4 regions of the Ensifer sp. NPDC090286 genome follow, and region 2 is predicted to be linked to each of the others. Evidence: predicted binding sites of a transcription regulator. Region 2 holds the regulator's gene; each other region holds the start of a gene.
What was found. The regulator LexA, encoded in region 2, represses DNA repair genes until DNA is damaged. The targets are predictions, from matches to a motif close to TGTTCNNNNTGTGTTCNG.
Positions count from the first base shown of each region.

Region 1: the regulator LexA is predicted to act here: its motif matches at 4,112-4,129, upstream of ACIQUG_RS01240 (DNA polymerase IV).
Region 3: the regulator LexA is predicted to act here: its motif matches at 3,332-3,349, upstream of ACIQUG_RS19180 (YifB family Mg chelatase-like AAA ATPase).
Region 4: the regulator LexA is predicted to act here: its motif matches at 6,192-6,209, upstream of ACIQUG_RS29745 (ImuA family protein).

Region 1 covers NZ_JBIVYF010000001.1:256,760-264,399, forward strand. The annotation lists gene dnaE (DNA polymerase III subunit alpha) at 1-1,339, shown strand, start outside; gene ACIQUG_RS01235 (L,D-transpeptidase family protein) at 1,451-2,680, opposite strand; gene ACIQUG_RS01240 (DNA polymerase IV) at 2,816-4,108, opposite strand; gene ACIQUG_RS01245 (hypothetical protein) at 4,276-4,917, opposite strand; gene ACIQUG_RS01250 (DUF3572 domain-containing protein) at 4,920-5,189, opposite strand; gene ACIQUG_RS01255 (response regulator) at 5,346-5,717, shown strand; gene ACIQUG_RS01260 (PleD family two-component system response regulator) at 5,735-7,102, shown strand.
Region 2 covers NZ_JBIVYF010000001.1:630,029-637,668, forward strand. The annotation lists gene ACIQUG_RS03130 (class I SAM-dependent methyltransferase) at 1-231, opposite strand, end outside; gene ACIQUG_RS03135 (cryptochrome/photolyase family protein) at 317-1,780, opposite strand; tRNA gene ACIQUG_RS03140 (tRNA-Asn) at 1,879-1,953, opposite strand; gene ACIQUG_RS03145 (hypothetical protein) at 2,113-2,406, shown strand; gene ACIQUG_RS03150 (thermonuclease family protein) at 2,620-3,354, shown strand; tRNA gene ACIQUG_RS03155 (tRNA-Cys) at 3,428-3,501, opposite strand; gene ACIQUG_RS03160 (hypothetical protein) at 3,864-4,205, shown strand; gene lexA (transcriptional repressor LexA) at 4,298-5,020, opposite strand; gene ACIQUG_RS03170 (hypothetical protein) at 5,259-5,555, opposite strand; gene ACIQUG_RS03175 (hypothetical protein) at 5,878-6,510, shown strand; gene ACIQUG_RS03180 (hypothetical protein) at 6,629-7,231, shown strand; tRNA gene ACIQUG_RS03185 (tRNA-Ala) at 7,386-7,461, opposite strand.
Region 3 covers NZ_JBIVYF010000003.1:828,738-836,377, forward strand. The annotation lists gene cysK (cysteine synthase A) at 60-1,028, shown strand; gene ACIQUG_RS19175 (SRPBCC domain-containing protein) at 1,105-1,593, opposite strand; gene ACIQUG_RS19180 (YifB family Mg chelatase-like AAA ATPase) at 1,708-3,240, opposite strand; gene gshB (glutathione synthase) at 3,456-4,403, opposite strand; gene ACIQUG_RS19190 (endonuclease/exonuclease/phosphatase family protein) at 4,551-5,540, opposite strand; gene ACIQUG_RS19195 (sn-glycerol-3-phosphate import ATP-binding protein UgpC) at 5,537-6,649, opposite strand; gene ugpE (sn-glycerol-3-phosphate ABC transporter permease UgpE) at 6,715-7,557, opposite strand; gene ACIQUG_RS19205 (ABC transporter permease subunit) at 7,568-7,640, opposite strand, start outside.
Region 4 covers NZ_JBIVYF010000007.1:171,656-179,295, reverse strand. The annotation lists gene metA (homoserine O-succinyltransferase) at 1-481, opposite strand, end outside; SAM riboswitch at 543-620, opposite strand; gene ACIQUG_RS29790 (NUDIX domain-containing protein) at 745-1,185, opposite strand; gene ACIQUG_RS29785 (AAA family ATPase) at 1,182-2,021, opposite strand; gene ACIQUG_RS29780 (RidA family protein) at 2,125-2,505, opposite strand; gene leuD (3-isopropylmalate dehydratase small subunit) at 2,516-3,121, opposite strand; gene ACIQUG_RS29770 (VOC family protein) at 3,277-3,693, opposite strand; gene ACIQUG_RS29765 (hypothetical protein) at 3,903-4,157, opposite strand; gene ACIQUG_RS29760 (HpcH/HpaI aldolase/citrate lyase family protein) at 4,283-5,188, shown strand; gene ACIQUG_RS29755 (DUF1737 domain-containing protein) at 5,185-5,391, shown strand; gene ACIQUG_RS29750 (metallopeptidase family protein) at 5,627-6,061, opposite strand; gene ACIQUG_RS29745 (ImuA family protein) at 6,231-7,184, shown strand; gene ACIQUG_RS29740 (DNA polymerase Y family protein) at 7,069-7,640, shown strand, end outside.

The sequences.
Region 1 (7,640 bases), 370 kb from region 2:
CGAGGCCGACCTTCTGCGCCGCGCCATGGGTAAGAAGATCAAGGAGGAAATGGACAAGCAGCGCGCCCGTTTCGTCGACGGCGCCGTCAAGAACGAGGTGTCGAAGCCGCAGGCCGACCTCATTTTCGACCTGCTCGCCAAGTTCGCCAACTACGGCTTCAACAAGTCGCACGCGGCAGCCTACGCGATCGTGTCCTATCAGACCGCCTATATGAAGGCGCACTATCCGGTGGAGTTCCTGGCGGCGTCGATGACGCTGGACATGTCCAACACCGAAAAGGTCAACGACTTCCGCCAGGATGCCAAGCGTCTGGGCATCGAGGTGATCGCCCCGTCGGTGCAGACCTCGTTCCGGCATTTTCAGACGGGCGAGAGCCGCATCTACTACTCGCTTGCAGCGATCAAGGGCGTCGGCGAATCGGCCGTCGAGCACATCGTCGAGGTTCGCGGCGACAAGGCCTTTGCAAGCCTCGAAGACTTCTGCCTGCGGATCGACCCCAAGCTTCTCAACCGCCGCGTCTTTGAAAGCCTGATTGCCGCCGGCGCCTTCGATTGCTTCGGCTATGACCGGGCGGAGCTGGTCGGCGGGCTCGATCGCATTCTCGGATTTGCCCAGCGTGCCCAGGAAAACAAGACCAGCGGGCAGAGCGACATGTTCGGCGCAGGTGCTGCCACCGGGCCGGAGCGCATTGCGCTTCCGACCTACACGCCGTGGCTCGCCTCGGAAAAGCTGCACCGTGAGTTCCAGGTGCTTGGCTTCTATCTCTCAGCCCATCCGCTCGACACCTACAATGCGCTGCTCGCCAAGATGCGCGTACAAAACTTCGGTGATTTCGCAGGCTCGGTGAAGAAGGGGGCGACGGCCGGAAGGCTCGCCGGAACCGTGACCTCGAAGCAGGAGCGCAAGACACGCACCGGCAACAAGATGGGCATCATTGCCTTCTCGGATTCCTCCGGCCAGTTCGAAGCGGTTCTGTTCTCCGAGATGCTGCACCAGTATCGAGACCTGCTCGAGCCCGGCAAATCGTTGGTCATGACGGTGGCTGCCGAAGAGCGGCCGGAAGGCATCGGCCTGCGCATCCAGACGCTGCGCTCGCTCGAAGAAGAATCGCTGCAACTGCAGAAGGCGCTGCGCGTCTATGTGCGCGATTCCGGCCCGTTGAAATCGATCGCTTCGCACCTCAACACCAGGGGCGATGGTCTCGTCTCCTTCGTCGTCATCAAGGACAATGGCCAGCGCGAGATCGAAGTGGAGCTGAGCGAGAAGTTCCGGATTTCACCGGAGATCGCTGCAGCACTGCGCTCGGCGCCGGGCGTCATCGACGTCGAACTGGTGTAATCCGATAGGGCGCACCCGCTCGATCTCAGCGGAGCGGCGTCTGACCAGGTTTGGAACCTCGCGACCGGCGGCCGGACGCTGCTCGGGTGTCGTCTGCCGGTCTGGGGCGGATCAGTCGCCGGGACGTGTCCGGGTGATCGTGATGAAATCGGTGCCCTGACCGGTCTCCAGTCCGCTTTCCATATCGGCGATCGACAGCGATGAGCCTTCGGCGAGCAACGCTTCCACGCGCTTGCGCACATCGTCGGAGATCGTCATGCGCGCGAGCGTGCGCTGGATGCCATTATAGGCGAAGGGATCGGCCTCCATGGAGATGCCGAGGCGCTTCTTCGTCGAGGCGGGCAGGTGGTTCTCAAGCGAGACGCCGAACCATTTGCCTTCGGCACCTTGCTCCTCATTGTGGCGGAACTGGAGGAAATGGGTTCCGAGTGCCTCTTCCGGCTTGTCGATCGTAAGCCCTGCCTCAAAGAGCGGCTTGAAGCCTTGCCGCACGAGGATCTTGCCGTTCTGCGGCGGCGTACGGCCGGCCTTGCGCAGAAGCCTGTCGGTCAGTTCCGGCGTCAGCTTGCCGTCGCCGTCGAGGCCCTCGCTTGCCTGGAAGGCGCGCAGGGCCGCAATCGTCGCCGGCCCGGCATGGCCGTCGATCGCACCGGGTGCGTAGCCGAGGAAATCGAGGGACGACTGAACCTCGCGCATGGTGTCGCGTGCGTCGCTGCGGGTGATCAGGATCCGGATCGGCTCCTCGGTGGATCGCGCCGAATGGGCGCCGCCGGGCGGCTCCCGCATTGCCACTTCCACCGGCGTGTCGCCGGCCTGGCTGATCGCCGGTCTCAGTGGCACGTCGGAAAGCGGTGGCTGGAGGTCGATCGGAGCCGGGCGGAAGAGCAGGGCGCTCTTGACCTCCAGGGGCGTTATCTGCCGGTCGGAGATCAGCACGTGCACGCCGCGCTCGGTCATCTTGTAGAGCGAGGCGGCAAATTGGCTCGGCAACCGCACGCAGCCATGAGAGGCTGGATAGTCCGGCACATGGTTGGAGCCGTGCAGCGCAATGCCCGACCAAGTGAGCCGCTGCATGAAGGGCATCGGCGCGTTCGAATAGATGTTCGACTTGTGATGGCGCCGCTTTTCGAGGATCGAAAAGATTCCCGATGGCGTTGTGTGACCCGCCTTGCCGGTCGAGACCGGCGACGTCGCAATGACAGCGTCGCCGTCATAGACGACGAGCGATTGCTGGTCCTTCGAGACGATGATCTGCAGCGGCCCGCGACTGCCTGCAAAACCGGTGGCCGGCGACAAGAGCAGTGCGACGACGCTGGCGGTGAGAGCGAAACGCGATACCATACACTCAACCCAACACGTGACTTGGCGAACAAGCCTAGTCGCCAATCTTTAAGGAATTCATCCTGACGTGTGTGGGGTCGATCAAGGTTGCGTGATCGCTCTGCGAGGCGTGGCTGCTCGAGCGCGCCTGCGGCTCTACGGATCGCGTTTTCTGGTGCCGAACGTGTAGCCGGTTTCAACGCTCGCCTTGCCGAACTTGTCGCGCAGCCTGTTCATCGCGTCCTCGGCCGCAGCGCGTCTGGTGGCCGCGGGATCGACAAGATCCGGCGGATCGGCGAGATCGGGGGCGGAGAGATCGCTGACGCCGATGCCGATCAGCCGATACTTCGTTCCGTCCGCCTCTTTCTCGAGAAGCTGCAGGCCGATGCGGAAGATGCGGTCGGCCAGGCGGGTAGGGCTGTCCAGGCGCCTGTTGCGGGTGCGGATCTTGAAGTCGGCGGTTTTGAGCTTGAGAACGACCGTCTGGCCGGCGAGTTCGGACTTTCGCAGCCGGTGGGCCACCTGTTCGCTAAGGCGCCGCAGATGCGTGACAAGGTCGTCGTAGCGCGCGATATCGTCGTTGAACGTCGTCTCTGCGGATACGCTCTTGGCTTCGCCGTCGATTTCGACCGCTCTTTCGTCGAGCCCGCGCGACAGGCGGAAGAGCCGTTGCCCCATGGTGCCGTAGCGGCGCATGAGGTCGCCTTCCTCCATGGTCTGCAATTGCCCGATCGTGCGCACGCCGTCACGCTCCAGCGTCGCGGCAAAGGCCTTGCCGACGCCCCAGATCAGGGTCACCGGTTTTTCCCGCAGGAAGTCCAGCGCTTCGGCCTGGCCGATGACGGAAAAGCCGCGCGGCTTTTGCAGGTCGGAGGCCACCTTGGCGAGGAACTTGCAATAGGAGAGGCCGACCGAGACGGTGATGCCGATCTCCAACTCGATCCGGCGGGCAAGACGCGCAAGCGTGCGCGCCGGCGGATCGTGATGCAGCCGCTCCGTGCCGCTGAGTTCGAGGAAGGCCTCGTCGATCGACAGTGGCTGCACCAGCGGTGTCAGCTCCTGCATCAGCGTGCGCACCTCGCGGCCGACACGGGCGTATTTCTCCATATTGGGCTTGATGACGATGGCCTGCGGACAGGCTTCCAGCGCCTTGAACATCGGCATCGCCGAGCGCACGCCGTGAATGCGGGCGACGTAGCAGGCGGTAGAGACCACGCCGCGCTTGCCGCCACCGATGATCACAGGCTTGTCGGCGAGCTCCGGGTTGTCGCGCTTCTCGATCGAGGCATAGAAGGCGTCACAATCGATGTGCGCCAGCGTCAGGTCATAGAGCTCGGCATGCCGCAGAATGCGCGGGCTGCCGCAGGCTAGGCAGCGCCGCACCGACGCCGCCTGTTCCTTGAGGCAGTCGCGGCAGAAGCCTGGAGAGTGAGCAGCGCTGTCGGGCATATCGGGAACAAATATTGAACATTGCGACCTTAAGCTCTACTCTAGCGAGTCTCAAGGAGGCGCGATTGGAAATCACAATGCAATTGTCGCCGTTGAAAAGGATCGTCGGGCGCGTCTCGCGCAGCGCCGGCGTAGCTGAATTTGCGCCGACGGGCTGCCGGTCCGGGCTAGCGGCGGAAATGCGCGCGAATGGCGGCGGCTGCCTCCGGCCAATCGGCGACAGCACGAATGTCTGCGTCGAGCTTCGGCGCGAGCGCCTTGAATTCCGAGTCGGCCATCAGGTTGATCGGCAGGCAGGACGGCGCGTGATCCTTCACCGATCGCAAATTGCGAAGCATGTCGTCGATGAAGACCAGCGGGACGGTTCGACCGCCGTGAAGTTTTTGGACGATCGGGCCCTTGGGCTCTTCGGACGCAAGCAGCGGATAGGGAAGGCCGAGCTGATCGAGAAGCGCGCGGCGGACCGCGGCGTGTTGCGGCGGCATCGCGGTCAGAAAGACGATATCGGCTTCCTCCGACAATGCGGCGAGCGTCTCGACGGCGCTGGCGGCGGGCGTCTGCCAACGATCCTGCGAGCCGTAGAAGGCGTCGAGCAGGATTTTGACCTCCGGCTCCGCCACCGGCTGCTCGTCGGCATGCGTGATGATGTTGCCGGTCAGGCGGAACGACCGGGGCAGCAGCACATGGCCGCAGCTCCCGAGGAACGCTTTGAACGGATTGATGAATTCAAGCACGACATCGTCGATGTCACTGACGATCAGCGGGCGGTTGCCAAGCGTGATGCTGCGAACTGTCGGTGCGTTTGCCACCCTCAATCCTCGAAGCCTGCGTGGCCGGAAAGGACCGTATGGGCGCGCACAACGTCTTCGGGCGCCGTACCGGTCGCTGTACAGAATGCCATCAGGGTCGGCTCATGGTCCATCAGAAAGGCGACGAGCCCGCCCATGAAACCGGGTTCGGCGATAGCGTTGCGCAGCGCCGTCGGGTCCGTGCCGGTCAGCGCCAGGAAACGGGACAGGAGTTCCGGCTCGCCGGCAAGCCAGGCGAGAATGTCTACTGCAATTTCGTCGGCGCTCTTCAATGGTTTGTCCCCGTATGGTTTTTACGTGCGGAGTTACCTATTTTTCAACCAAATAGGCCTATCTCTGACGTTGAGGAAATGGGTCGAGTCGTCGGCTCCGCACGTTAATTGTCCTGAGGAGACTTGCAAGGTGACGATGGACAGCAAGGGATCGACATGCCCAAACAGGTGATGATTGTTGAGGACAACGAGCTGAACATGAAGCTCTTCCGCGACCTGATCGAGGCCTCCGGCTATGCGACGATCCAGACTCGCAACGGCATGGAAGCGCTCGAGCTTGCGCGCAAGCATCGGCCCGATCTTATCCTGATGGACATCCAGCTGCCGGAGGTTTCCGGGCTGGAAGTGACGAAGTGGCTGAAGGAAGACGACGAACTGCACGTCATCCCGGTCATCGCGGTTACCGCCTTTGCCATGAAGGGCGACGAGGAACGGATCCGCCAAGGCGGCTGCGAAGCCTATGTCTCCAAGCCGATCTCGGTACCAAAGTTCATTGAGACGATCAAAACCTACCTGGGCGATGCCTGAGCGGCGGGAAAATTGATATGACTGCGCGTATTCTTGTTGTCGATGATGTTCCGGCCAATGTGAAGCTGCTCGAGGCCCGGCTGGTTGCCGAGTACTTCGACGTGCTGACGGCCAGTGACGGTTATGCCGCCCTGGCGCTCTGCGAAAAGACGCCCATCGATCTGGTGCTGCTCGATATCATGATGCCCGGCCTCGATGGTTTCGAAGTCTGCGAGCGGCTGAAGGCCAACCCGAAGACGGCGCATATCCCGGTGGTCATGGTCACCGCGCTCGACCAGCCTTCGGACCGGGTGCGTGGCCTGAAGGCCGGGGCCGATGATTTTCTGACGAAGCCCGTCAACGATCTGCAACTGATGTCGCGGGTGAAGAGCCTGGTGCGGCTGAAGAACGTCAGCGACGAGCTGCGTCTGCGGGCGCAGACGGCGCAGACGATCGGGCTTGAGGATATCGGCCGGGCGGACCGGCCAGACGAGCCCGGCAACGTCCTGCTCGTCGATGGCCGCGGCTCATCGCAGGAGCGGCTGCAGCGTGCGCTGAAGCCGATTGCCGAGGTCTCGGTCATCTCCGATCCGCAGGCCGCACTGTTCGAGGCGGCGGAGAACAATTTCGACCTCGTCATCGTCAATGCGAATTTCGACGACTACGATCCGCTGCGGCTCTGCTCGCAGTTGCGCTCGCTGGAGCGTACCCGTTTCATCCCGATCCTGCTGATCGCCGAGCAGGGCAGCGACGAACTGGTCGTGCGTGCGCTCGATCTCGGCGTGACGGATTACCTGATGCGGCCGGTCGATCCCAACGAGCTGATCGCCCGCTCTATGACCCAGATCCGGCGCAAGCACTGCAATGACAGGCTGCGGTCTAGCGTGCAGCAGACCATCGAGCTTGCCGTCACCGACGGCCTCACCGGGCTGCACAACCGGCGCTATTTCGACACGCACCTGAAGCTGCTGATGGATCGTGCCGCCGCGCGCGGGCGGCCGCTGTCCATCTGCATGACTGACATCGACCGCTTCAAGCAGGTCAACGATACCTATGGTCATGATGTCGGCGACGAAGTGCTGCGGGAATTCGCCAATCGCATCCGCACGACGGTGCGGGGAGCCGATCTTGCCTGCCGGTTCGGCGGGGAAGAGTTCATCGTGGTGATGCCGGACACCTCCGCCGAAATGGCAGCCGGTGTCGCGGAACGTCTGCGAACGATCATCGAAAGCCTGCCATTTGCGATCCCGCAGGCGGATGGTCCCTTGAAGGTCACCGCATCCATGGGGATTGCGACGCTCCGGCCCGGCAACGACACGGCCGAAGCGCTGCTGAAGCGCGCCGACACGGCGCTCTATCAGGCCAAGCACGAAGGCCGTAACCGGGTGGTGGCAGCCGCCGCCTGAGCCGCGGCCAACGCGTCTCGGGCCCCGGCGCCCTTCAAGGAATTTCTTGGGCCGCCTCTTGCGGCCTGCATTCAAAGTTGTATTCTCGCGTCACCTCTTGCTACCGGGGAGTTTGGGTAGCAGCAGGGATCATGCAGTGTGCCTGTCCAGGTCTGATACAGAATTAACCATGCGCCGAGCGGCACCGCTCCGCGCATTAAGAATTCGTTGATTTTTTTTTATTTTCAGGTGATGCTCATGAAAGAGGGGGCATCGGCCTTCTGCGATATTCGTTACCCCATGATGCTCAGGTCCGCCGCATCTCCTGGGTCGTGGGGTCGGTCGGTTGGCTTTTGGCGTCCGCGGAATCCTCGTGCCGCAGTCAGAGGCCAGCCGACCCCCTTTCCGACACGCCGTCCCGCCTTCGGGGCGGCGTTTTGATTCTGGGACAAGAGCCGGGGAGGGCGAGCCGTTTGCTGGGGCCGGCGTGAACGCGTTGCGCTCGGCAAATTTACGAGATGCCCAAGGCGCTGGCCCAAAAAGGAAAAGGCGCCAGACC
Region 2 (7,640 bases):
GTTCCAGTTGTTGAGATTGAGGATGGCGCTGGGGCCGGCCCTGGCGCCTTTGATCACCAGCCGGCGGCCATCTGGCGTGGCGAGCATCAGCGTTCCCACCTGAAGGTGCACCAGGGCGCCAAGCACCATGCGCGCCTTGAGCGGAAAATCCCGCACGACCGTCGCCAGGTTGTCGGAAGATAGCTCTACGGCATCGGCAAATGCAGCAAAATCGGCTTCCAGGTTACGCATACACCACCCCCTCAGCTGTTGCATCCGTAAGGTGAGCCTAGCCGCAATCGGGCGAGACGCCAACTGAGGAATTCTACCGGAGGCTCTATGGGCCTTCGGAATCTCCCGGCGCGCTTGTGATCTGCCGGAAAGCCGCCAGTGCCCGATCTCGCGCAACGGCATGGTCGACCATCGGTTTGGGGTAGGTCGTGCCAAGTTCGATGCCGGCTTCGGCAAGGGCTGTGGCGGGCGCTGCGAAAGGGCGATGGACATAGCGCGGGTGGAGGCGTTCCAGCTCCGGCACGAAGCGTTTCACATAGAGACCGTCGGGGTCGAATTTTTCGCCCTGGAGCAGCGGGTTGAAGATCCGGAAGAACGGTGCGGCGTCCGCGCCCGACCCGGCGACCCATTGCCAGCTTGCGCCATTGTTGGCCGGATCCGCATCGACCAGCGTGTCACGGAACCACGCTTCTCCCTTTCGCCAGTCGACGAGCAGGTCCTTGATGAGGAAGGAGGCGACGATCATGCGGACGCGATTGTGCATATAGCCGTGACGCCACAGCTGGCGCATGCCGGCATCGACGATCGGGTATCCGGTGAGCCCCTTGGTCCAGGTGGTGAATTCGTCGTCGTCGTTCAGCCAGTGGAAGCGGTCGAATCGACGGTCGAGATTGCGGCGGGGAAGCTCAGGATAGTGAAACAGCAGATGGTAAGAGAATTCGCGCCAGGCGAGTTCCTTGCGGAAAGTGGCAGCCCCTTCGCCGCTGTCGGCCTGGGGTCCCGCTGCCGCATGCCAGGCCTGCGCCGGCGAGACTTCGCCAAACGCCAGATGGGGCGAGAGCAGGGATGTGCCATCCGCGTCGGGAAAGTCGCGGCGACGTTTGTAGGCGTCGAGCTTTTCGTCGATGAATTCTTCGAGGCGGGTGGCCGCACCGTCTTCGCCCGGCGTCCAGACCTCGCTGAATGTTGCTGCCCAGTCCGGCTTTGTCGGCAACAGCGACCAGTCGTCGAGGTGCTCCGATCGCGGCCAGGTTTCCGGTGCTGCAATATGGTGCGGCCGGTCGATCGGCGGTGCCGGCTCGTTTTTCAACTCGAGTGCGCGCCAGAACGGCGTGAACACGCGGTAGGGGCCGCCCGTCGTCGTCAGCAGCCGCATGGGCTCGTGCAGCAACTGCCCTGCAAAGCTCTCGGCGGTGATGCCCCGTTCGGCCAGCGCCTTCTTAAGCGCGGTATCCGTGGCGATGCCGCTCGGGTCGTAGCGGCGGTTCCAGTAGATGCGCTCCGCGCCGCTTGCGCGCGCGATCTCGACGATCACGTCCAGCGGCGTGCCTGATCGAAGAACGAGGCTTGAAGCGCGCTCGGCAAGACTTGCGCCCAAAGCTTCAAGCGAATGGTGCAGCCACCACTCCTGAGCCGCGCCGAGCGGACCGTTGCCGCTGTCAGCGGGTTCGCGAATATAGAGGGGAATGACGGCGGCTTCGCCGGCAGCGGCCGAAAGGGCGCGATTGTCGGCCAGGCGAAGATCCTTGCGGAACCAGACGATGATGGGTGGCGCCGCGGCCTTTGTCATGGAGAACCATCGGGAGTTTGGGGATTGATCACCTAGGGAACATAGGTGCAAAATGAAAAAGAGCCATTCGCATCGCTGCAAATGGCTCTTTTAGAAAGTGGCTCCCCGGGCCGGATTCGAACCGGCGACCTGTCGATTAACAGTCGAATGCTCTACCGCTGAGCTACCAGGGATCATCCGCGCCGCTGTTGTGCTGTGCGCTTCAGAAGTGAGGCTGCTAATACGCATGCTTTTCTGATTTGCCAAGCGCTTTTTTCAAAAAAAATGACAAGTTCCGTTGTCAGGCTGTGGAGAAGTCCCCAATTGTGGGAAAACACGCCGGATAGGGAATGATGAATAAAAACAGGAAGCAGATGCATTTCGGCATTGATCCGCAGACACGACAGATCGTGCTGGGCAAATGGCGCATCGCGCTGCCCGACTCTCCGCTCTTGCGCATCCTGCTGGGTTCGCTGCTGGTGTTCTGCGGTTTTCTCGGTTTCCTGCCCGTGCTGGGCTTCTGGATGATACCGCTGGGCCTGATCGTGCTTTCCCACGACATTCCCTCGGTTCGCCGCCGTCGTCGTCGCCTGGCCGTCTGGTGGGCGCGCTGGCGCGGGAAGACCAATTCTTCGAAAGGCTCCTGACCCGCACGGCGATTGCCGGTCCTCTTGTTGCGGGCAGGGCCGTTTCCAATCTTCGGGCGGTCGCGGTTCGATTCCCGAATATTTCAAGAACGGCCGTGATGCGCAGGGCGAATGACCGGTTCGTCGCAGTCTTCCCCTCTGTTGGGGTACCCTCGAAAACTTTTCGGCAACCCATCAAACGCATAATGCGGTCTCGAATCAGGATGGGGACCGATGGCCAAAGCCACTACGAAACGTCGACGCCGCAGTTCGGGCAGAAGCAGCAGCAAGCAGGGCGGCATGGCGCCGTGGTATCTGGCCGCAGCGCTCACCCTTGGCGGCGTCATGGCCTATGACCATCGCGCCGAGTTGCGGCACTGGCCCGTGGTTTCCGATGTCGTGGCCTTTGCGTCGCGAACGGAGACGAAGCCGAAGCCTCCGCGTGCCGTTCCTGAAGCGCAGGAGCGCGTCGCGCATCAGGCGGACAGGCACAAGCCGAATCCGAAGCCCGACCCGGTCACGAAGGTCGCTCTGGCCGCACCGGTACCGTCGGTGAATGTCGGCGTCACGCCACCCACCCCTGTCGTGCGACCGAATGAAGAGGTGAAGACGGCGTCCATCCGTACCGACCAGTTTTATTTCTGCGGCATTCGCAACGACAACTGCGTGATCGATGGCGCCACTTTCGTCTTTCATGGCGAGACGATTCGTGTCGCCGACGTCGATGCGCCGCGAATCCGCCAGGCAAGCTGCGACAAGGAGCGTTCGCGTGGCTTCTACGCCAAGCAGCGCCTGCGCGAGTTGCTGAACGCGGGCGACTTCAAGCTGGTTTCGGCAGGCGGGCGATCAGGCGCCAAGGCCGGCGAAAAACTGCGCCTGGTTACCCGCGGCGATCAATCTCTTGGACGCGTGCTTGTTTCCGAGGGGCTGGTGCGCCCGTGGGACGGACGCCCGACGCCCTGGTGCTAAGATAGCAAACGGCAGAAATCGACGCGTTCGTGTTGAAGGCGTCGTGTCTACACTTTGAATGAGGTGAAGATTTTGGAGGCCTCGCCCGGAATTGAACCGGGGTACAAGGATTTGCAGTCCTCTGCGTCACCACTCCGCCACGAGGCCTCACTGCTTGGATAACCAAGCGTTGGCGCGGATTTAGAATGATTGCAGAAAATCCGCAAGAGGCATTTTCTGAAAAATACAAAGTGGAATCAGCGAATGGCTGCTTTCCACAGGATGAGAGTTCGACGCGTATTTTCGCGATGGCCAGGAAACTGGTATCTCGTCAATGCCTTCGCGACTGGGGAGCTTCTCTTGTCTTTCAGCGAGTTGGAGGATGTGCGCGCGACCCCACGTCCGCGCAAGCCACGTCTCCTATGCCTCCGTCGGATCTTATCGCTTCGGTGAAATCGGTAGAGGGGGAACGATGACTCCGCTGAGATCAGCCGCATCGGTAGCGTCCGTCAACATTAAGAACGGAGGCAATGGCATCAATGAAAAAGAGACTGATCCTGACGGCGTTGGCGTGTTTTGCGACGACCGCTATTGAGGCGCACGCGGACGACCTGGTTTTCCAGCTGAAGAACAACACCAGCGTGGTCCTGACGAACTTTTATACGTCGCCGGTCGGCGTCAATGAGTGGGAAGACGATGTTTTCGGTCGGCAGGTCCTGAACCCTGGCGAGAGCATGGAAATCACCATTGCCGACGGGCGGGACGTCTGCAAATACGACATGCGATTCGAATTCGAAGAGGGCTCGGCCCTCGATACGACCGAGGACACGCAGGATCTCTGCGAACTCGGCGAATATACGATCCACGAATAGACGATCTGGATTTCAGGTCACCCGAAATGGAAAGAGCCTCGCCAATTGCCTTGGCGAGGCTCTTTTTTTTAATTCGGTGTTCTGCCTGCAGCTCAATGGTAGCGGCGAATCAGCCCGACGAGCTTGCCCTGGATCTTCACGCGATCCGGTCCGAAGATGCGCGTCTCGTAGGCGGGGTTGGCGGCTTCGAGCGCAATCGACGCGCCCTTGCGGCGGAAGCGCTTCAGCGTCGCTTCCTCGTCGTCCACGAGCGCCACGATGATGTCGCCGGGATTGGCCGAGTTGCCGTTGCGGATGATCACGGTGTCGCCGTCGAAGATGCCGGCCTCGATCATCGAATCGCCCTTCACTTCAAGGGCGTAATGTTCACCGCTGCCGATCATGTCGAGCGGAACGGTGATGTCATGGGTGTTGTTCTGGATCGCCGAGATCGGAACGCCGGCAGCGATGCGCCCCATCACCGGGACGGAAACGGACGTGCTTTCGGCAACCGGCGCCGGCTTCGGCGCGGCAGGAGCGGCCGCCGGCGGCTTTCCAAGGCTGCCTTCGATCACGCTCGGCGAGAAGCCCCTGCGCGGCTGCTGCTGGCCGGCGGCGTAGGCTTCCGGAAGCTTGATGACTTCGAGCGCGCGCGCCCGGTTCGGCAGCCGGCGAATGAAGCCGCGTTCTTCGAGCGCGGTGATCAAACGGTGGATGCCGGACTTCGACGCCAGGTCGAGCGCATCCTTCATTTCATCGAATGACGGCGGTACGCCCGACTCCTTCATGCGTTCGTGAATGAACAGAAGCAATTCCTGTTGCTTGCGGGTCAGCATGGCACGTCGCTCCAGAGGCGTGAAACAAATCAAGAACAGACACTATCTGTTCCATATGTGTTCCGCAAGTGCCTAAAATTCCGTGAATTCAGGCAATTGGCCGCTTCTGGGGGTGCCGATCGGTCACTTTTGCGGGAGCAGGGCGCTTATCGGCGACGGTTGCGTGCCAAAATCGCGCCGGATGACGCCAGTCTGCGCAGCTGATTCGAGCGAATCGCGGGGCTCTATGAGGAGAGATTTAGGTCGCTTGCGAGGTCGAGCAGGCGTCCTCGAACTCCTTCACCGTCTCTGCGCTGTTGTCTTCCGGCAGCACCGCGTCGGCGGCGTCGGTCGCGACGGGCGTGTCGCCGTCATAAACGAAGGACTGGATGTAGAACGCCAGCGCACCCTTCCACACGTTGCGTCCATCGATCTGATGGCACGGCACGGCCCGTTCGAAATCGGTCTGGAGTTCATCCACTGTCGCGGCGCTGAGCTTGACGTCAGGCATATTGGGCGATGCGACTATCGAAGCGAGAAGCAGGGCGGCAAGCACGGGGAACGTCCACTTGATGAAGGGGGCAAGATGGGGTGGTAAACGATGTGAACCGTGCTTTCGTTCCGAAGTCCAGCAAGCATGGCGATCACTCTGCCGTGTTCAACAGCTCTTTGCCTACAGGCTGTGTCTGATTTGCGCCAGCCGCTCCACCTCGAGTTCATCTTGAGCGTTCCTCTTGCGACCCGCGAAGAACGCGACGGCTGTACCGGCTTTAGGGCCGGGGGTGCGGGATGCGCAAAAATCCCTGCGAGGAAGGGGCATCACCGTCTCGACAGGAGGTCAAAAAAGGATAACTTTGCGTGGAAAGTGGGGTAATTGCATGCGTAGATTGTCGTTGGTGGTGCTCGGTCTGTTGCTCACGGCCGGAGCGGCGTCTGCTGAAGAAGGGCGTTCGAACATCTGGAAACGGATCAACGCCTGGACGGTGGGTTCCGATCCTTCCCTGGGAGGCTCGTGTTACGCCGCGACGAGCTATGATGCAGGCGCGATCCTTCGTATCGGCTTTTATCCGCGTGGGTCGGCGAACCTGGCGTTTCTTTCGATCGGCAATGCCGACTGGAAATCCATCGAGCCGCAGCGGGAATATGACGTCGCCCTGCAGCTCGACCGTGGTCGCCAGTGGCCGGCCGTTGCATTCGGCGTCGATCTTACCGGCGCCAAGGCCCTCGTCGTCAACTTTTCCAACACCGACTTCTTTACCGAATTCGTTCGCAAGAACACCTTGGCGCTGGCCTTCGAGGGACGCGTCGTCGCGAGCCTCAGCCTGCGCGATTCGATGAAGGCGGTGAGCGAGATGTTCAAATGTCAGGAGGCGGTGAGCGCCTTGATCCCGAATGGCGGGCAGGGGGCAGCGAACGATCCCTTTGCCGGCGCCGGTGGCACTGCCCCGAACAACGATCCCTTTGCCGGTGGCGGCCAGACCAAGTCGTCGAAGGATCCTTTCGCCATGTGATGGGCGCGTCCGCTTGCCGCAGAGAGGTGAATATTCCTAAAATGTTGCTGGTATCGGGCTCGGTACCCTCGACAGCGGCGCGGGGACCTATCAAAATGCGGGCAAACGGGGGTTTTGCATGCGTAGATTGCTGGTCGGATTGGTAAGCTGTCTGATCGCCGCGGGATCGGCCGCGGCTGAGGAGTCCGAAATCATCAAGTGGAAGGACGTCGACGGTTGGACCGTTGCATCCGACACCTCGATGGAGGGCTCCTGCTTCATCTCGTCGGAATTCGACGGCGGCGTCACCCTGCGCCTCGGGTTCTATCCCAAGGGCTCCGAGTCGCCGCTCTACATGAGCTTTGCCAGCGACGACTGGCGGTCGCTTGAGGTCGGCAAGGAATACGACCTGACGTTTCGCTTCGACAAGACCGAGCCCTGGAGCGCTTCGGCGACCGCCGCTGGCGATGCGAGCGGAAAGTTTCTGTTCGTGAACGTCACCGACGCCGAGTTCCTGACGGGCTTCGTGCGCAAGCGGGGCCTGGCCATCGCGTTCGAAGATCGCGTCATCGCCAATCTCAGCCTGCGCGGCACTGGCCCCGCGGCCGAAGAGCTGATGAAGTGCCAGAAGGCAGTCGACGAGATCATCGCCGACGAAGGCCGCAAGTCCAGGGAGAAGAAGGCGGATCCGTTCAATGCACCGAGCGAAAAACGCTCGGCACGGGATCCGTTCAGCCTCTGAAAACAGGGGGCGCGTGAGCGGGCGTTGTTGCGCGAAGGCCGGGCGGTGGCCGGGACGAGTGGTGTCCCCAGAGAAACTCGAACTTGCGATCTGCTGATTACAAATCAGCCGCGGTTCTTCAATGCTTCGGCAATGGGCACGATTCTGTTTGCTTTGGTGGAGCCGAAGGGAGTCGAACCCTCGACCTCCGCAGTGCGATTGCGGCGCTCTCCCAACTGAGCTACGGCCCCGTAGCATTCAGTCAACACGATGGCCGCCGAGCCTGTCAATACACACGCGCCAGCACGCCCGCTCGAACGTCGTTGCCCGCTAAGCGTTGCTCGATCCGGCTAGGCTGAGCGAGGCCGTTGGGCTCTGAACCGCTTCTGCACTCCACCCATTGTCGAACTCTGCCGGCGGGTTTACCCTG
Region 3 (7,640 bases), on a different contig from region 2:
TTGCGCGCCCATTGTTCCTATTCTCGTAGCACGACACTTCACGCCCAAGGGAGAAACCCATGTCCGACACACGCAAGCCCGGCCGCGGCCGCGTCTACTCCTCGATCACGGAAACGATCGGCGACACGCCCATCGTGCGGCTGGACAAGCTTGCCAAGGAAAAGGGCGTCAAGGCGAACCTGCTGGCCAAGCTCGAATTCTTCAACCCGATCGCCTCGGTCAAGGACCGTATCGGCGTGGCGATGATCGAGAGCCTGGAAGCGCAGGGCAAGATTACGCCCGGCCGCACGACGCTGGTGGAGCCGACCTCCGGCAACACCGGCATCGCGCTCGCCTTCGTCGCGGCCGCCAAAGGCTACAAGCTGATCCTGACGATGCCGGAGACCATGTCGGTCGAGCGGCGCAAGATGCTGGCGCTGCTCGGCGCCGAGCTGGTGCTGACCGAAGGCGCCAAGGGCATGAAGGGCGCGATCGCCAAGGCGCAGGAACTGGTCGAGACGCTGCCGGACGCCATCATTCCGCAGCAGTTCGAAAACCCGGCCAATCCGGAAATCCACCGCAAGACGACGGCCGAGGAAATCTGGAACGACACGGACGGCGCGGTCGACATCTTCGTCTCCGGCATCGGCACCGGTGGCACGATTACCGGCGCCGGCCAGGTGCTGAAGGCGCGCAAGCCCTCGATCAAGGTGATCGCCGTCGAGCCGGAAGAATCCCCGGTCCTGTCGGGTGGCGCCCCCGGCCCGCACAAGATCCAGGGCATCGGCGCAGGCTTTGCCCCGGCGATCCTCGACACCACGGTCTATGACGAGATCGTCACCGTCAACAGCGCGGAAGCGATCGAATTGGCACGCCTGGTCGCCAAGCTCGAAGGCGTGCCGGTCGGCATTTCCGCGGGCGCCGCACTCACCGCCGCGATCGAGATCGGCCAGCGCGAGGAAAACGCCGGCAAGACCATCGTCGTCATCATCCCGTCCTTTGCCGAACGCTACCTTTCGACGGTGCTGTTCGAGGGCCTGGGCGGCTGATCGGGCTGGCATCACTTACAATTGGAAAGGGCGCCACGGGCGCCCTTTTTGTTCGTCGTTGATGCGTGGTTCCGCTTCAGCCAGCCTGCTCCGTGAAGCCTGCAAGATTGGCAAGCGTCGAGCGCAGGCCGGCGTCGTGATCTTCCTTCGAAATGCCCTCCGGCACGTTTTCGCAGGTGACGCTGACGCGGGTGCCATCTGCAACCGGCTCCAGCGCCCAGGTGATCCGCATCGTCCCGGCAAAAGCCGGATCGTCGGATTGAAACTCCGTCTCCTGCACCACGCACCGATCCGGCTCCAACACGACGAAGCGACCGGAAACGATGTCGGCATCCTCCGAACTCTTACCCTGCGTCCTGTCGTCCGGCGCCTCGTAGATCAACTCCATGTGGAACGCGCCGCCGACGTGCGGCTCAAAGGCATGCACCTGCCCCTTCATGCCCTCGGTCGGCAACCAGACCGCCACGGCAACGGGATCAATGATCGCGGCATAGACCGCCGACGGCGACGCCTGGATCAGACATTCGGCGCGATCGGTTCTTCTGCCCGTTGGAGTATCCGTCATCCAGTTCACTCCTCGCCGGCCAAGCTGCTTCAAGAAAGCTTGGACGATCCGCTTCCAGCATCATGCGTGCCCGAGACGGCGAGAGCTGGGCATCCACAGTCTTGTCTGCCCTCGTCAGGCAGCCGCCTGCAGCCGCTCGCCGGCAATGCGATAGGAAATCGCCTCGGCGAGATGAATGCGGCCGACGGTTACTGCGCCATCGAGATCGGCGAGCGTGCGGGCGACCTTCAGCACACGGTGGTAGCCACGGGCGGAGAACTTCATCTTTTCGGCAGCGTCCCTGAGAAGCTGCAGCCCGGCCGCATCGGGTGCCGCAATCTTCTCGATCAGCGAGGTCGATGCGCGCGCATTGCTGGTCAGCTCCGCATGGCCGAGGGCGGCAAAGCGGTCGATCTGCATGGCGCGGGCGCGGGCGACGCGACGGGCGACGACCTCGCTGCTTTCGGCGGCCGCCGGCTTCAGGAGATCAGCGGCGCTGACGGCCGGCACGTCGATGCGGATATCGATGCGGTCCATCAGCGGGCCGGAGATGCGCGCCTGGTAGTCGGACATACAGCGCGGGCCGCGGGCGCAGCTACGGCCCGGCTCGCCGGCCATGCCGCAGCGGCAGGGGTTCATGGCGGCGACAAGCTGGATCGCGGCGGGATAGCTCACCCGGTGATTGGCGCGGGCGATGATGCATTCGGCCGTTTCGAGCGGCTGGCGCAGCGCATCGAGTACCTGCGGCGTGAATTCCGGAAACTCGTCGAGAAACAGCACGCCGTTATGGGCGAGCGACGCCTCGCCGGGCTTGGCGCGAAGGCCGCCACCAACCATCGCGGCCATGGTGGCGGAATGGTGCGGCGTGCGGAACGGCCGTCGGTCCGAAAGCTTGCCGCCCGGCAACTGCCCGGCGATCGAGTGGATCATCGACACTTCGAGCAATTCGGCCGGATTGAGCGGCGGCAGGATCGACGGCAGGCGGGCAGCAAGCATCGACTTGCCCGATCCGGGCGGGCCGACCATCAAGAGATTGTGGTTGCCGGCAGCAGCCACCTCGAGCGCCCGCTTGGCGCTCTCCTGTCCCTTGATGTCGGCGAGATCGGGCAGATTAGATGCGCCCGAGCGGATGGCGGCTTCAGGCCGAGAAAGCACCTGCGTGCCGCGGAAATGATTGGCGATCGCGATCAAGCTGCGCGGCGCAAGGATATCGATCTCGGCGCCGGCCCAGGCCGCCTCTGGTCCGCTTTCGGCCGGGCAGATCAGCCCCTTACCGAGCGCGTTGGCGCCGATCGCGGCGGGAAGCGCCCCGGCAACGGCGGCAATGGTGCCATCGAGATTGAGTTCGCCGATGACCACATAAGGCGCCAGCGCGTCGCCGGGGATGGCGCCGAGGGCTGCCATCAGCCCGAGTGCGATGGCGAGGTCGAAATGGCTGCCTTCCTTCGGCAGATCGGCGGGCGCGAGATTGACGGTGACCCGCTTGGCCGGCAGGGCGAGACCAGACGCATGCAACGCGGCCTGTACCCGCTCGCGGCTTTCGGCGACTGCCTTGTCCGGCAGGCCGACGATCTGCATGCCGACCTTGCCGGGCGCAACCATCACCTGCACGTCAACAGGCAACCCCTCGATACCCTGAAATGCCACCGTGCTGACGCGCGCGACCATGCTTGCCCCCTCGCCCAGGCAGCCCGGCTATCGGGCGCCGCAACCGCCCAGGGTTGCAGGCAGAAGCCTTGCACGGATCACGCACAAAAACAAGAACAATAACAGAACATCTGAAAGAGGTGGACGCACCGGCAAGGGCGTTCCAGCAAACGGCCGCGGGCGGAAGCCCGCGGCAGCGCCATCGACCCGAGATGGATCGTCGGCCGAGGTATTGATCAGGCGCGCTTGCGTTCGATCGCGTCCCAGAGAAGACTGGCGACATCGGCGCCGCCGAACTTCTTGACTTCGCGGATGCCGGTCGGCGAGGTCACGTTGATCTCGGTCATGTAGTCGCCGATAACGTCGATGCCGACGAAGAGGAAACCGCGCTCCTTGAGTGCCGGCGCGATGCGCGCGCAGATTTCCTTCTCGCGCGCCGTCAGTTCGGTTGGCTCCGGGCGGCCGCCGGCATGCATGTTGGAGCGGGCGTCATGGTCCGCCGGAACGCGGTTGATGGCGCCCACCGGCTCTCCATCGACGAGCAGGATGCGCTTGTCGCCCTTGCGCACGGCCGGCAGGTATTCCTGGGCGATGAAGGGCTCGCGGAACATCTGCCCGAACATTTCCAGGAGAGACGACATGTTGCGGTCGTCGCGGGTCGAGTGGAAGACCCCGGCGCCGCCGTTGCCGTAGAGTGGCTTCAGGATTATATCGCCCATTTCCTGGCGGAAGCTGGCGATTTCGGCGGGATCGCGGGTGATCAGCGTCTTCGGCATCAGGTCGGCGAATTCGGTGACGAAGATCTTCTCCGGCGAATTGCGCACCCAGGCGGGGTCGTTGACAACGAGCGTCTTCGGATGCAGGCGTTCCAGAAGATGCGTCGAGGTGATGTAGGCCATGTCGAAGGGCGGGTCCTGGCGGAGCAAGATGACGTCCATGGTCGAGAGATCGACGCGCTCGGCTTCGCCAAGCGTGAAGTGGTCACCCTTGACGTCGCGCAGCGTCATCGGCTGCACGCTCGCATAGACCTTGCCGTCGCGCAGCGACAGCTTTTCGGGCGTGTAGTGGAAAAGGCGATAGCCGCGCGACTGTGCCTCGAGGCTCATGGCGAAGGTGGAATCCCCCGCAATGTTGATGCCCGACACATGGTCCATCTGGACCCCGACATTGACGATTTTCGCCATCTACCCATCCCTCATGGATCACGGACAGCCGTGATCGATTTCAAACTACCGGAACGGAAGAGGACGGGAAAACCGCTGCCCCCTGCCGCACTGGTAAAGCCCTCGACATGTAGAATGCGGGCGGGCCTTAGGCAAGGAGAGCCGGGCCTATTCGAAGCCTTCGACGACGCAGGTGATGAGATCGTGGTCCGAAAGCGGCCGGCCGGTTTCGTCGAGCGACGGGATGATGCGGGTCTCGCCAATTTTCAGACCGCGCGACAGGAACCAGTCGAGCTTCATCGCCCGTTCCGGCCAGCGGGTGATGAGGCTCGGCCGTGTGGTCATGATGTCGAGCGAGCCGCCGTGGCGGGTAAAGCCGCGTGCGGCACTGATGGCAAAGAGGCCTTCGGCCTCGAAGTCGCCGCCGGCATGGTTGCCGGTGTTGAGGTCCCCGCCGATCAGCAGCGGCAGGCCCGGGAAAGTCTCGTCGAGGGCATCGATCAATTCCTTGACCTGGCGCTCGCGATAGACGGCGGTCGTTGCGCTTTCGAGATGGGTGGAGACGGCGACGAAGGGACCGGCCTCGGTCTCAATGACGGCGCCGATCGCCATACGTTCGCCAAGGCGCGGCTGCTCGCCATCGGTGAACCACAGGCGTTCACCCCAGAGGCGCAGCATGAAGGGTCGACTGAGCGGTACGGATGCCATCAACGCATTGCCATGGAAACCCTTGGCGTTGAAATCGTCCTCGCAGAATTCGCGCTCGGTGTCGGAGCCGAGGCCAAGCTCGATGAACTCGATGCCATAGGCGTATTGCATGCCGAGCATATCGGCGACTTCGGCGGTCGGATGACGCTGGCCGGTGCGGGCCATGCCGTTGTCCATTTCCGAAAGCAGGACGACCGGCGCGCCCGTTTCGGCCAGATGTGCAGCACTTTCCGGCGCAAACAGGCAGCGTTCCAGGTTCCAGGCAGAGACGGTGAACGGAAAGGCGAGCGACGTCTCGGAGGACGGCGCACCACCGACCTCGACGCTGTTCATCTCCGGCCGGGCAGCCATGGCGGCGTCATGGGCGGCGATGGTGCGAACGATCTCGGCAAAGCTGGCGCGGGTTTCAAGCGAGGGAACGGCAAGTTGCTCGACGGTTTCGAAAATCACGATGCGGTCTCCAGGCGAAGGGTCTGCGCCGGGGCTTCATTGGCAAACGACGTGCCGCGCTCCAGCCGCTTTCCGGTCTCGGGCGAGAAGAAGTGCAGGCGGTCGACCGCGATGGTCACCGCGAGATCGCCCGACAGCGGCGTTTCCGGAGACAGCGCGATGGTCAGCGCCTGGCCCTCGATGGTGCCATGCACGAGCCGCTGCGCGCCCAGTTCCTCGACATAGTCGACCTGAAACAGCATGGCGTCCTCGCCGACGCCCGCAAGCCGGAGATCCTCGGCGCGCAAGCCGACGGTGACGGCACCCTCCACCGGCGCGCGGCCGGCGAGGTCTATCCTGTAGAGACCGATCTGCAAGCTGCCGCCATCGATGTGCCCCTTGATCAGGTTCATAGCCGGCGAGCCAATGAAACTCGCGACGAAGGTCGAGGCCGGGCGGTGATAGACGTCGAGCGGCCGGCCGATCTGTTCGATGCGGCCGCCGTTCAGAACCACCAGCCGGTCGGCAAGCGTCATAGCTTCGAGCTGGTCATGGGTGACGTAGAGCGAGGTCGTGCCGAGGCGTTTCTGCAAGCGCTTGATCTCGCCGCGCATAGACACGCGCAGCTTGGCATCGAGGTTGGAGAGCGGCTCGTCGAAGAGGAAGGCCGCCGGTTTGCGCACGATGGCGCGGCCCATGGCGACGCGCTGGCGCTGGCCGCCCGAGAGCGCGCGGGGCTTGCGGGAGAGATAGGGCTCGATTTCCAGCATGCGCGCGGCTTCGGCGACGCGGGCGTCGATCTCCGCCTTCGGCGTCTTGCGGTTCTTCAGGCCGTAGGCGAGGTTTTCGTAGACGGTCATGTGCGGATAGAGCGCGTAGTTCTGGAAGACCATGGCGATGTCGCGCTCGGCCGGATCGACGTCGTTGATGACGCGCGAGCCGATCGTCACCGTGCCCTTGGATATCGTTTCAAGGCCGGCAACCATGCGCAAGAGCGTGGACTTGCCGCAGCCGGACGGGCCGACCAGCACGATGAATTCGCCGTCCTCGATGTCGATCGAGACGGATTTCACCGCCTCGACATTGCCGTGATAGATCTTCGAGACCTCGGCGATAGTAATGGCCGCCATGGCTGCCTCCGTAAAATTGGTGTCGTTTCAGGAGCGGGCGGGACCTTTGTCCCGCCGCCGCTCCGCTATTTGTCGCTTTCGGTCAGGCCCTTGATGAACCAGCGCTGGAAGATCACGACGATCATGACAGGCGGCAGCATGGCGAGGATCGCCAACGCGAAGGCCTCGTTGTAGTCGGGGATGTTCGAGCCGACCCAGACGAGCAGGATCTGCTTGATGCCGCGCACCAGCGTGAAGAAGCCTTCGTCCGTGGTCATCAACGTCGGCCAAAGATACTGGTTCCAGCCGTAGACGAACATGATGATAAAGATCGCCGCCATCATCGTGCGCGACAGCGGCACCAGGACGTCGATGAAGAACTTGAACGGCCCCGCGCCGTCGATACGGGCCGCCTCCAGCAACTCGTCCGGCACCGACTTGAAGAACTGCCGGAAATAGAAGGTGCCGGTGGCGGATGCGAGCAGCGGCACGATCAGGCCGGTATAGGTGTTCGTCAGCTTCAGCGTGTTCATCACTTCGTAGGACGGAAGGATGCGCACTTCGAGCGGCAAAAGCAGCGTGGTGAAGATCACCCAGAAGAAGAAGGTCGCGAGCGGAAAGCGGAAATAGACCAGCGCATAGGCGGCCAGCATGGACAGCACGATCTTGCCGACGGCAAAGCCGAGGCCCAGGATCATCGAGTTCAGCATCATGTTGAAGCCGGTGATCTTGCCGGTGAAGCCGCCCTCGCGCGTCAGCACCGTCGTGTAGGTCTCGACGAAATGGCCGCCCCAGGTGAGGCTGAGGCCATTGCGGTGAATATCGGCCGCCTCGTGGGTCGAGGTCATGAAGGCGACGACAACCGGCGCCACCATGATGAAGACGCCGAAGAGGAGGATGACGTGGTCGAAAATCTTGGTGCGATACATCGGCCCCGCCTCAATTGTAGTGCACGCGCCGCTCGATGAAGCGGAACTGGAATATGGTGAGAACGAAGACGATCAGCATCAGG
Region 4 (7,640 bases), on a different contig from region 2:
TCAGCGCATACTTCGGCACGTCGTGGAAGTGATAGATCGCCGCCATCGCGCCCCAGCAGACGTTGAGCGTCGAATGCACGTTGGTCTCGGTCCAGTCGAGGATGCGCTTCAGTTCGTCCCAATAGGTGACGTCCTCGTATTCCAGCGTCTCGACCGGCGCGCCGGTGATGATGAAGCCGTCGAACTTGCGGCCCTGCACCTCTTCCCAGGTCTCGTAGAAGGAGAGCAGGTGATCTTCCGAGGTGTTCTTGGCCCGGTGAGCGCCGATGCGCACCAGTGACAATTCCACCTGCAGCGGCGAGGCGCCGATCAGGCGCGCCATCTGGATCTCCGTCTTGATCTTGTTCGGCATGAGGTTCAGGAGCCCGATCTGGAGCGGGCGGATATCCTGACGGATCGCCACGGTCTCGGTCATCACCCGCACGCCCTCATGCACGAGGGTTTCGAAGGCGGGCAGCGTATCGGGAATCTTGATGGGCATGGGCTTCCACTCGATCAATACAAAAAAACCGGCGGCGATTGATCGCGACCGGTCCTCGGAAATCCAACTTTCCTCGGCCCTTTAGCGACTTGTTTAACGTGGCTGCAAGCCGGCCGGCCAAATCACCACGGGGAATTTGATAGCGCGAGTGGGCCGCGGGGGTCAAGAAAAACGATTCGGGGTGTCGTGGCCCCTCGTCCCGCTGCCGCGACCTTCTCGCCGTTTTGACCGGGAGGAGGCGCCTTGCTGCTCCCAGTTGGCGTTTACCACCCAACAGTTCGCAGCAGGCTTAGAGCATCCCGCATGCCATAACCGAGCCGGCGCTCAGCCTCATCGAGGCCGAGCCAGAAGAAGCGGAAGCGGATCGGCTCGCCGCCGCCAAAAGGCGTCATTTCCTGATGTATCCAGCTCTGCCGTTGCTCTCCGGTAAGCGCGACGTGAAAATAGTGTCGCCGATGATATATTGTCCTGTCGTCCTTCGGGTAGTGGTAGTCCTGCGTGACGAGATGGGTGAGCGCCTCCGTCGGCGTCAGCCCGGTTTCCTCGACGAACTCTCGCAAGGCCGATGTCTGCGGGCTTTCGCCCGGCTCCATCGTGCCGCCGGGTACCTGCAGCGCGATGTCGGGGAAATCCGGCTCGTCGAAGACCAGCAGGCGGTCCTGCCAGGTGGCGTAGATCAGGACCTTGTGCGCATCCGGGTTCATACGTCGCGGCGGGCCATGAAGGCGAGGCGCTCGAAGAGGTGCACGTCCTGCTCGTTCTTCAGCAGTGCACCATGCAGCTTCGGCAGCATGGTCTTGGCGTCGGCCCTGAGATCGGCCGGATCGACCTCGTCGGCGACGAGCAGGCGGATCCAGTCGAGCGCTTCCGATGTCGACGGCTTCTTCTTCAGCCCCGGCACCTGGCGGATGTCGTAGAAGGCGGCAAGCGCCGCCGACAGCAGCGTCTTGCGGATGCCGGGATAGTGCACCTCGACGATGCGGGCGAGCGTGTCTGCGTCGGGGAAGCGGATATAGTGGAAGAAGCAGCGGCGCAGAAACGCGTCCGGCAGTTCCTTCTCGTTGTTGGACGTGATGATGACGATCGGCCGCTGGCGGGCGGCGATCATCTCGCCGGTCTCGTAGACATGGAACTCCATGCGGTCGAGCTCCTGCAAGAGGTCGTTCGGAAACTCGATGTCGGCCTTGTCGATCTCGTCGATCAGAAGCACCACGCGGCGATCCGCCTCGAAGGCCTGCCAGAGCTTGCCCTTGCGGATATAGTTCCGGACCTCGTTGACGCGCTCGTCGCCGAGCTGGCTGTCGCGAAGCCGCGACACGGCGTCATATTCGTAAAGGCCCTGCTGCGCCTTGGTCGTTGACTTGACGCTCCATTCGATCAGTTCGAGGCCAAGGGCGGCGGCGATCTGGCGGGCAAGCTCGGTCTTGCCGGTGCCGGGCTCGCCTTTGACCAGCAGGGGCCGTTCCAGCCGGATCGCGGCGTTGACGGCGATCATCAGGTCCTTGTCGGCGATATAGTCGGCGGTGCCTTGAAATTGCATGGGCGTCTTCCGGTTCAGCGTAAGTCAGGCGAAGTCATGCCCTATGGACTATCGCATAATGGCTTAAATCGGAATCGTTTTGAGGGCAGGCGTGATCAAGGGGTCAGCCGCGAAGGGCGGTGGCCTCGATCTCGATCAGCATTTCCGGGCGGATCAGGTCGCAGACGATCATCGTTGCGGTCGGGCGGATCTCGCCGAAGACTTCGCCGAAGATCGGGAACACCCGGTCGGCGAAGCTGGCATCGGTGACGTAGTAGTGGTTGCGCACCACATCCTTCATCGAGAAGCCCGCTTCCTTCAGCGCGCCCTCGATCGTCTTCAGGCAATTGCGCGCCTGCTCCTCCACCGTCTCGGGCATGGTCATGGTGGCGTAGTCATAGCCGGTCGTGCCGGAGACGAAGCACCAGTCGCCCATCGCGACGGCACGCGAATAGCCTGCCGTCTTTTCGAAGGGCGAACCCGAGGAGATGAGCTTGCGCGCCATGCTTCTCGCTTTAAGCCCAGGGACGCGAAGCGCCCACCGTCTTTTCGAAGCTGTCGATGGCGGTTGCCTTTTCCAGCGTCAGGCCGATGTCGTCGAGGCCGTTCAGCAGGCAGTGACGCTTGAAGGCATCGACCTCGAACTTGACCGAGCCGCCGTCCGGGCCGGTGATTTCCTGGGATTCCAGGTCGATCGAGAGGATGGCGTTGGAGCCGCGCGAGGCGTCGTCCATCAGCTTGTCGAGGTCAGCCTGGCTGACGACGATCGGCAGAATGCCGTTCTTGAAACAGTTGTTGTAGAAGATGTCGGCAAAGGACGTGGAGATCACGCAGCGGATGCCGAAGTCGAGCAGCGCCCACGGAGCATGCTCGCGAGAGGAGCCGCAGCCGAAATTGTCGCCGGCAACCAGGATGCTGGCGTTCTGGTAGGCCGGCTTGTTGAGCACGAAATCCGGGTTGACCGAGCCGTCTTCGTTGTAGCGGGCTTCGGCGAAGAGGCCCTTGCCAAGGCCGGTGCGCTTGATCGTCTTCAGGTAATCCTTCGGAATGATCATGTCCGTGTCGATGTTGACGACGGGGAGGGGGGCGGCGACACCGGTGAGCTTGACGAATTTTTCCATAACTTCAGGCCTTCGATTTCAGAAGAATGTTGCGCTAGCGTTTAGATGAGTTTTGCGCCGAAATGAAGGAAAATCTGTTCAAATAGGCTTCGCCGGGTGGGTGAAAATGCCCGCCCGGCGAGAGCTTCGTCCGGATTTCGATTGTCTGCAGGGACTTAGCCTGCCTTGACCGGGCTGTTCATGGCCCAGAGAACGCCGAAGGGATCGCGGAGCTGGCCGTAGCGGTCGCCCCAGAACATCACCTCGATCGGCATCACCACTTCGGCACCGGCGGCAACCGCACGGTCCCACCAGGCATCGATGTCGTCGACGGTGAGCGTCAGGGTGAAGGCTTGCGGCTTTTCCAAGGGATGGCCGTATTCCGGATAGGCGTCGGCGAGCATCAGCGAGCTACCGTTGACATAGAGGTGGATGTGCATCGTCCGGCCCTGCTCGTCGAGCGGATGCCGGCCCACTTCCTTGCCGCCAAAGGCGCGCTGGTAGAATTCGGAGGCCTTGGCGGCGCCATCGACCTGAAGATAGGGCAGAAGGCCGTTGAGGACCGGTGCCGGCTGCTGCGTCTGGGTATCCATATCGTTCTCCATCCTGTTTAAAGAGCCAGGACCGTGCTGGCCTGCTTCAAGGACGGACATGGAATGGTCGATCCGACATGGGGTCGAAAAAAAATCGCAGCCGGCTGGATGACAGTTTTCAAGGGACGCCGACAGGACTCGAGCCGATCGTTGATCGGCCCGATTGCAGGGTACCAAGATCGCTGGGGATCGCTTCCGACCGCCGGGAATTAGAGGTCGATGATCGTGCCGCGACCGTCGTTCCAGATGCGCATCTCGCGCTGGCCCTGGGCGGGGCCTGCGGCAGCCGGGCGCACGGTGGCGCGGGCTGGCCTGAAGTTCAGCCGGGTGGCAATGGCGCTGCCGACCACGACGACGGCGGCGATGCCGGCAAGGGCCAGCGCCAGCGAGGCGGTAAGCACAAAGGCCGCGAACGTGATGGTCAGGGCTGCGGCCGTAAAGAGAACAGAGCGAATGCTTTGCATAATCGTCACCTTTCTGATGGCGATGTGGGGGTTCGCCTTCGGACTTGCAAGAGGCAGGCCCTCGAAAGGGGTGCGGCGGTTCGCCTCGTCTTGCGGAACGCGGCAAAGGCGGGCACAACTGAAGCATGAACAAATCGAGCGAACATCACCCGGTACGCCTGCGCCGCTCGGTGCTTTGCGTGCCGGCCGACAATGCCCGCGCGCTTGCCAAGGTCGCGGAACTTGCGACGGATGCTGCGATCTTCGATCTCGAGGATGCGGTAGCGCCCGAGCGCAAGGTGGAAGCGCGTGCGGCGCTGGTGCAGTATCTGACGACAAGCCGGCCGGATTGCGAGATCGTCATCCGCATCAATGCGATCGGCTCGGACTATGGCCAGGGCGATCTTGCTGCTGCGCTTGTGGCCAATCCCGACGCCGTCCTGTTGCCGAAGGTCGAAAGCCCAGCGGATATCCAGGCGGCGGCCGACTGGCTCGACGAGAACGATGCGCCGGAGACGTTGCGCCTCTGGGCGATGATCGAGACGCCGCGCGGAGTGATCAACGCGCCTCTTATCGCCGAGGCCGGCCGCACCTTCAGCGGCAGGCTCGATTGTTTCGTCGTCGGCCTCAACGACCTGCGCAAGGAGACCGGCGTTCCGGATCGTCCGGGCCGGCCCTATCTCATCCCCTGGCTGATGCAGATCCTGCTTGCCGCGCGTGGTGGCGGGCTCGATGTCATCGATGCCGTGTTCAACGATTTTCGCGACGCTGCCACCTTTGACGAAGAATGCCGGCAGGGCCGCGACATGGGCTATGACGGCAAGATGCTGATCCATCCGGCGCAGATCGACCCGGCGAACGAGCGCTTCGGCGTCGAGCAGATCGCCGTCGACGAGGCCCGCGCGATCATCGCCGCCTTTGCGCTCTCGGAAAATGCCGGCAAGGGCGTCATCAATCTCAACGGACGCATGGTCGAGCGGCTGCACCTCTACCAGGCCGTAACGCTTGCCGCCAAGGCGGACCTCATCGAACAACGAAAGACAAGATCTTGAAACTCTACCGCTTCCTGACCGGTCCCGACGACGCCACCTTCTGCCACAAGGTGACGGCGGCGCTGAACCAGGGCTGGAGCCTGCACGGCTCGCCCACGTATGCCTTCAATGCCGATACGCAGCACATGCAGTGCGGTCAGGCGGTGGTCAAGGAGGTCGAGGGCAAGGATTACACCCCGGATATCAAGCTGTCGGAACAGTAGGCAGTTTAGCCCTCTCCTCGGGTTTCACCCGAGGAGTAACCCTCTCCCCGCGGGCAGGGAGAGGGGACGCGACGGACGCTTGGTCATCGCGAATAGTCGGCACGTGAAGCCCGTTTCTGGAATTGGGTATGCAGGCGAGCGGGTGCCGCGCGTTTCCGTCGCCCCGCCTGCGGGGATAAGGTGCCGGCAGGCGGATGGGGCAGCCCTCACCGCGCGATGATCGGCAAATGAAGCGTCAGCCGCCGACGTGCTCGACGCTGGCCTCGATCCGTTCCATGTCGTCGTCGGAGAGGCCGAAATGGTGGCCGATCTCGTGGATCAGCACGTGGGTGATGATGTCGCCGAGCGTCTCCTCGTTCTCCGCCCAGTAGTCGATGATCGGGCGGCGATAGAGGGTGATGCGGTTCGGAAACTGGCCGGTTTCCATGGTGAAGCGTTCGCTGATGCCACTGCCTTCGAAGAGGCCGAGCAGGTCGAAAGGCGTTTCCAGCGCCATGTCCTCGAAAACGTCGTCGCTCGGGAAGTCGGCGACCTCGATGACAAGGTCGGTCGTCAGCTGGCGGAATTCCTGCGGCAGGTGGCCATAGGCCTCCAGCGCAAGTTGCTCGAAAGTGGTAAGCGTCGGTGCGTGGCGTTCCCGCCAATCATCGGTCTGGTCAATGCGGGCCATAGGCACTCCTTGTTGCCCTCCATATAGCGATTTTGCCTTTGTTTTTCGAGTGTTGAATTCCTTGACCACAGGGACAGGAATAAATTCTTAGAATTGGCTGTTGACTCATTTAGGAAGCTCTGGAATCTAATAGAACATAACATGAACATACTGATGGGAGTTGACCGTCATGGCCGACACAGCCGTGCAGCGGGAGACGGTACTTTCGCTCCGAGAAACCATAGCCAGGATCGAAAACCGTCGGCTTCCGGGCGTCGTGCGAGCCGCCAAGGCGGCCGATCCCGGCGGCTTCCGTCAACGGGAAGAAGACGAGCCTGGCCGCAAGGCGCTGGCGCTTGGCGTTCCCGATCTGGACGATCTTCTCGAAGGCGGCCTGCCGCTCGAAGGCATGACGGAAATCCGCAATGCAGAGACGCGCGATGCGGGTGCGGCCGCCGGTTTTGCCGCAGCACTCGGCGTGCTCTGCCAACGGGCGCGGCTTGAGAAGGGAGAGCCGGCGGCTCCCGTTCTCTGGATCAGCCAGTCGATGGCTTCCAACGAGGCGGGCATGCCTTATGGGCTGGGTCTGAAGGCCTTTGGCCTCGATGTCCGCGGCCTCGTCTTCAGCCTGCCGCGCACGATAAAGGATGCGCTCTGGATCGCCGAGGCCGCACTTTCCGTGCCGAGCTTCTGCGCCGTCATTCTCGAAATTCGCGGCAACTCGGCTGCCCTGGCACTCAGCGAGAGCCGGCGCCTGCATGTGCGCTCGCGCGCCGGCCACGTCCCCCTTCTGCTTCTGCGCCAGTCCGGACACGAGGAGGCGAGCAGCGCATTCTTTCGCTTTCTCGTCGAGCCGGCGCCGGCGCGCGAGCGACCGCTACCGGATGGATCGATGCTTCGCGGCAGCATCGGCCATCCCGTCTTTCACGTCATTGCCGAGAAGAGCAGGGCTCCTGCGCCGCTCGGCTTCTTCCTGGAGTGGAACCCCCATGACCGCCGCCTTTACCCCGTCGAGCCCCTACCAGCCGCTGCTGCGGCAGATCCACAACCAGCGCATTCTGTCGCTCGCCTTTCCGCATCTTCCGGCCGATCGGGTCGCGCGCAAGCGCTGGGGGAACTCGTGGCTTTCCCGCGGGCGTCCTGAACACCCGCCCGTCGTCTTCGCCGACAAGGTGAAGAGCGCAATGCGTCTCGTTGCGCTCGATGGTTTTGCTGAAAGGCGTGGGTTTCATATCGGCCAGGGTGTCGCCGAAGCGCGGGCCATGTGTCCCGAGATCGACGTGCTGCCGGCCGATCCCGCCGCCGACCGGGCTCTGCTTGCAGGGCTGGCGGACTGGTGCAGCCGCTACACCCCGCTCGTCGCGCTCGATGGCGACAGCGGCCTCTTTCTCGACATCACCGGCTGCGCCCATCTTCTCGGCGGGGAAAAGGCGCTGCTCGACGATCTGCTCGCTCGCCTTTTCCATCTGGGCGTCGAGGCCCGGGCGGCGATCTCCTCGTCCGCCGGGCTCTCCTGGGCGGTGGCGCGTTTCGGCTCCGACGCTATCCTTGCCGAGGACGAGGCGGCGCGGGCGCTGGCGCCGTTGCCGATGGCAGCACT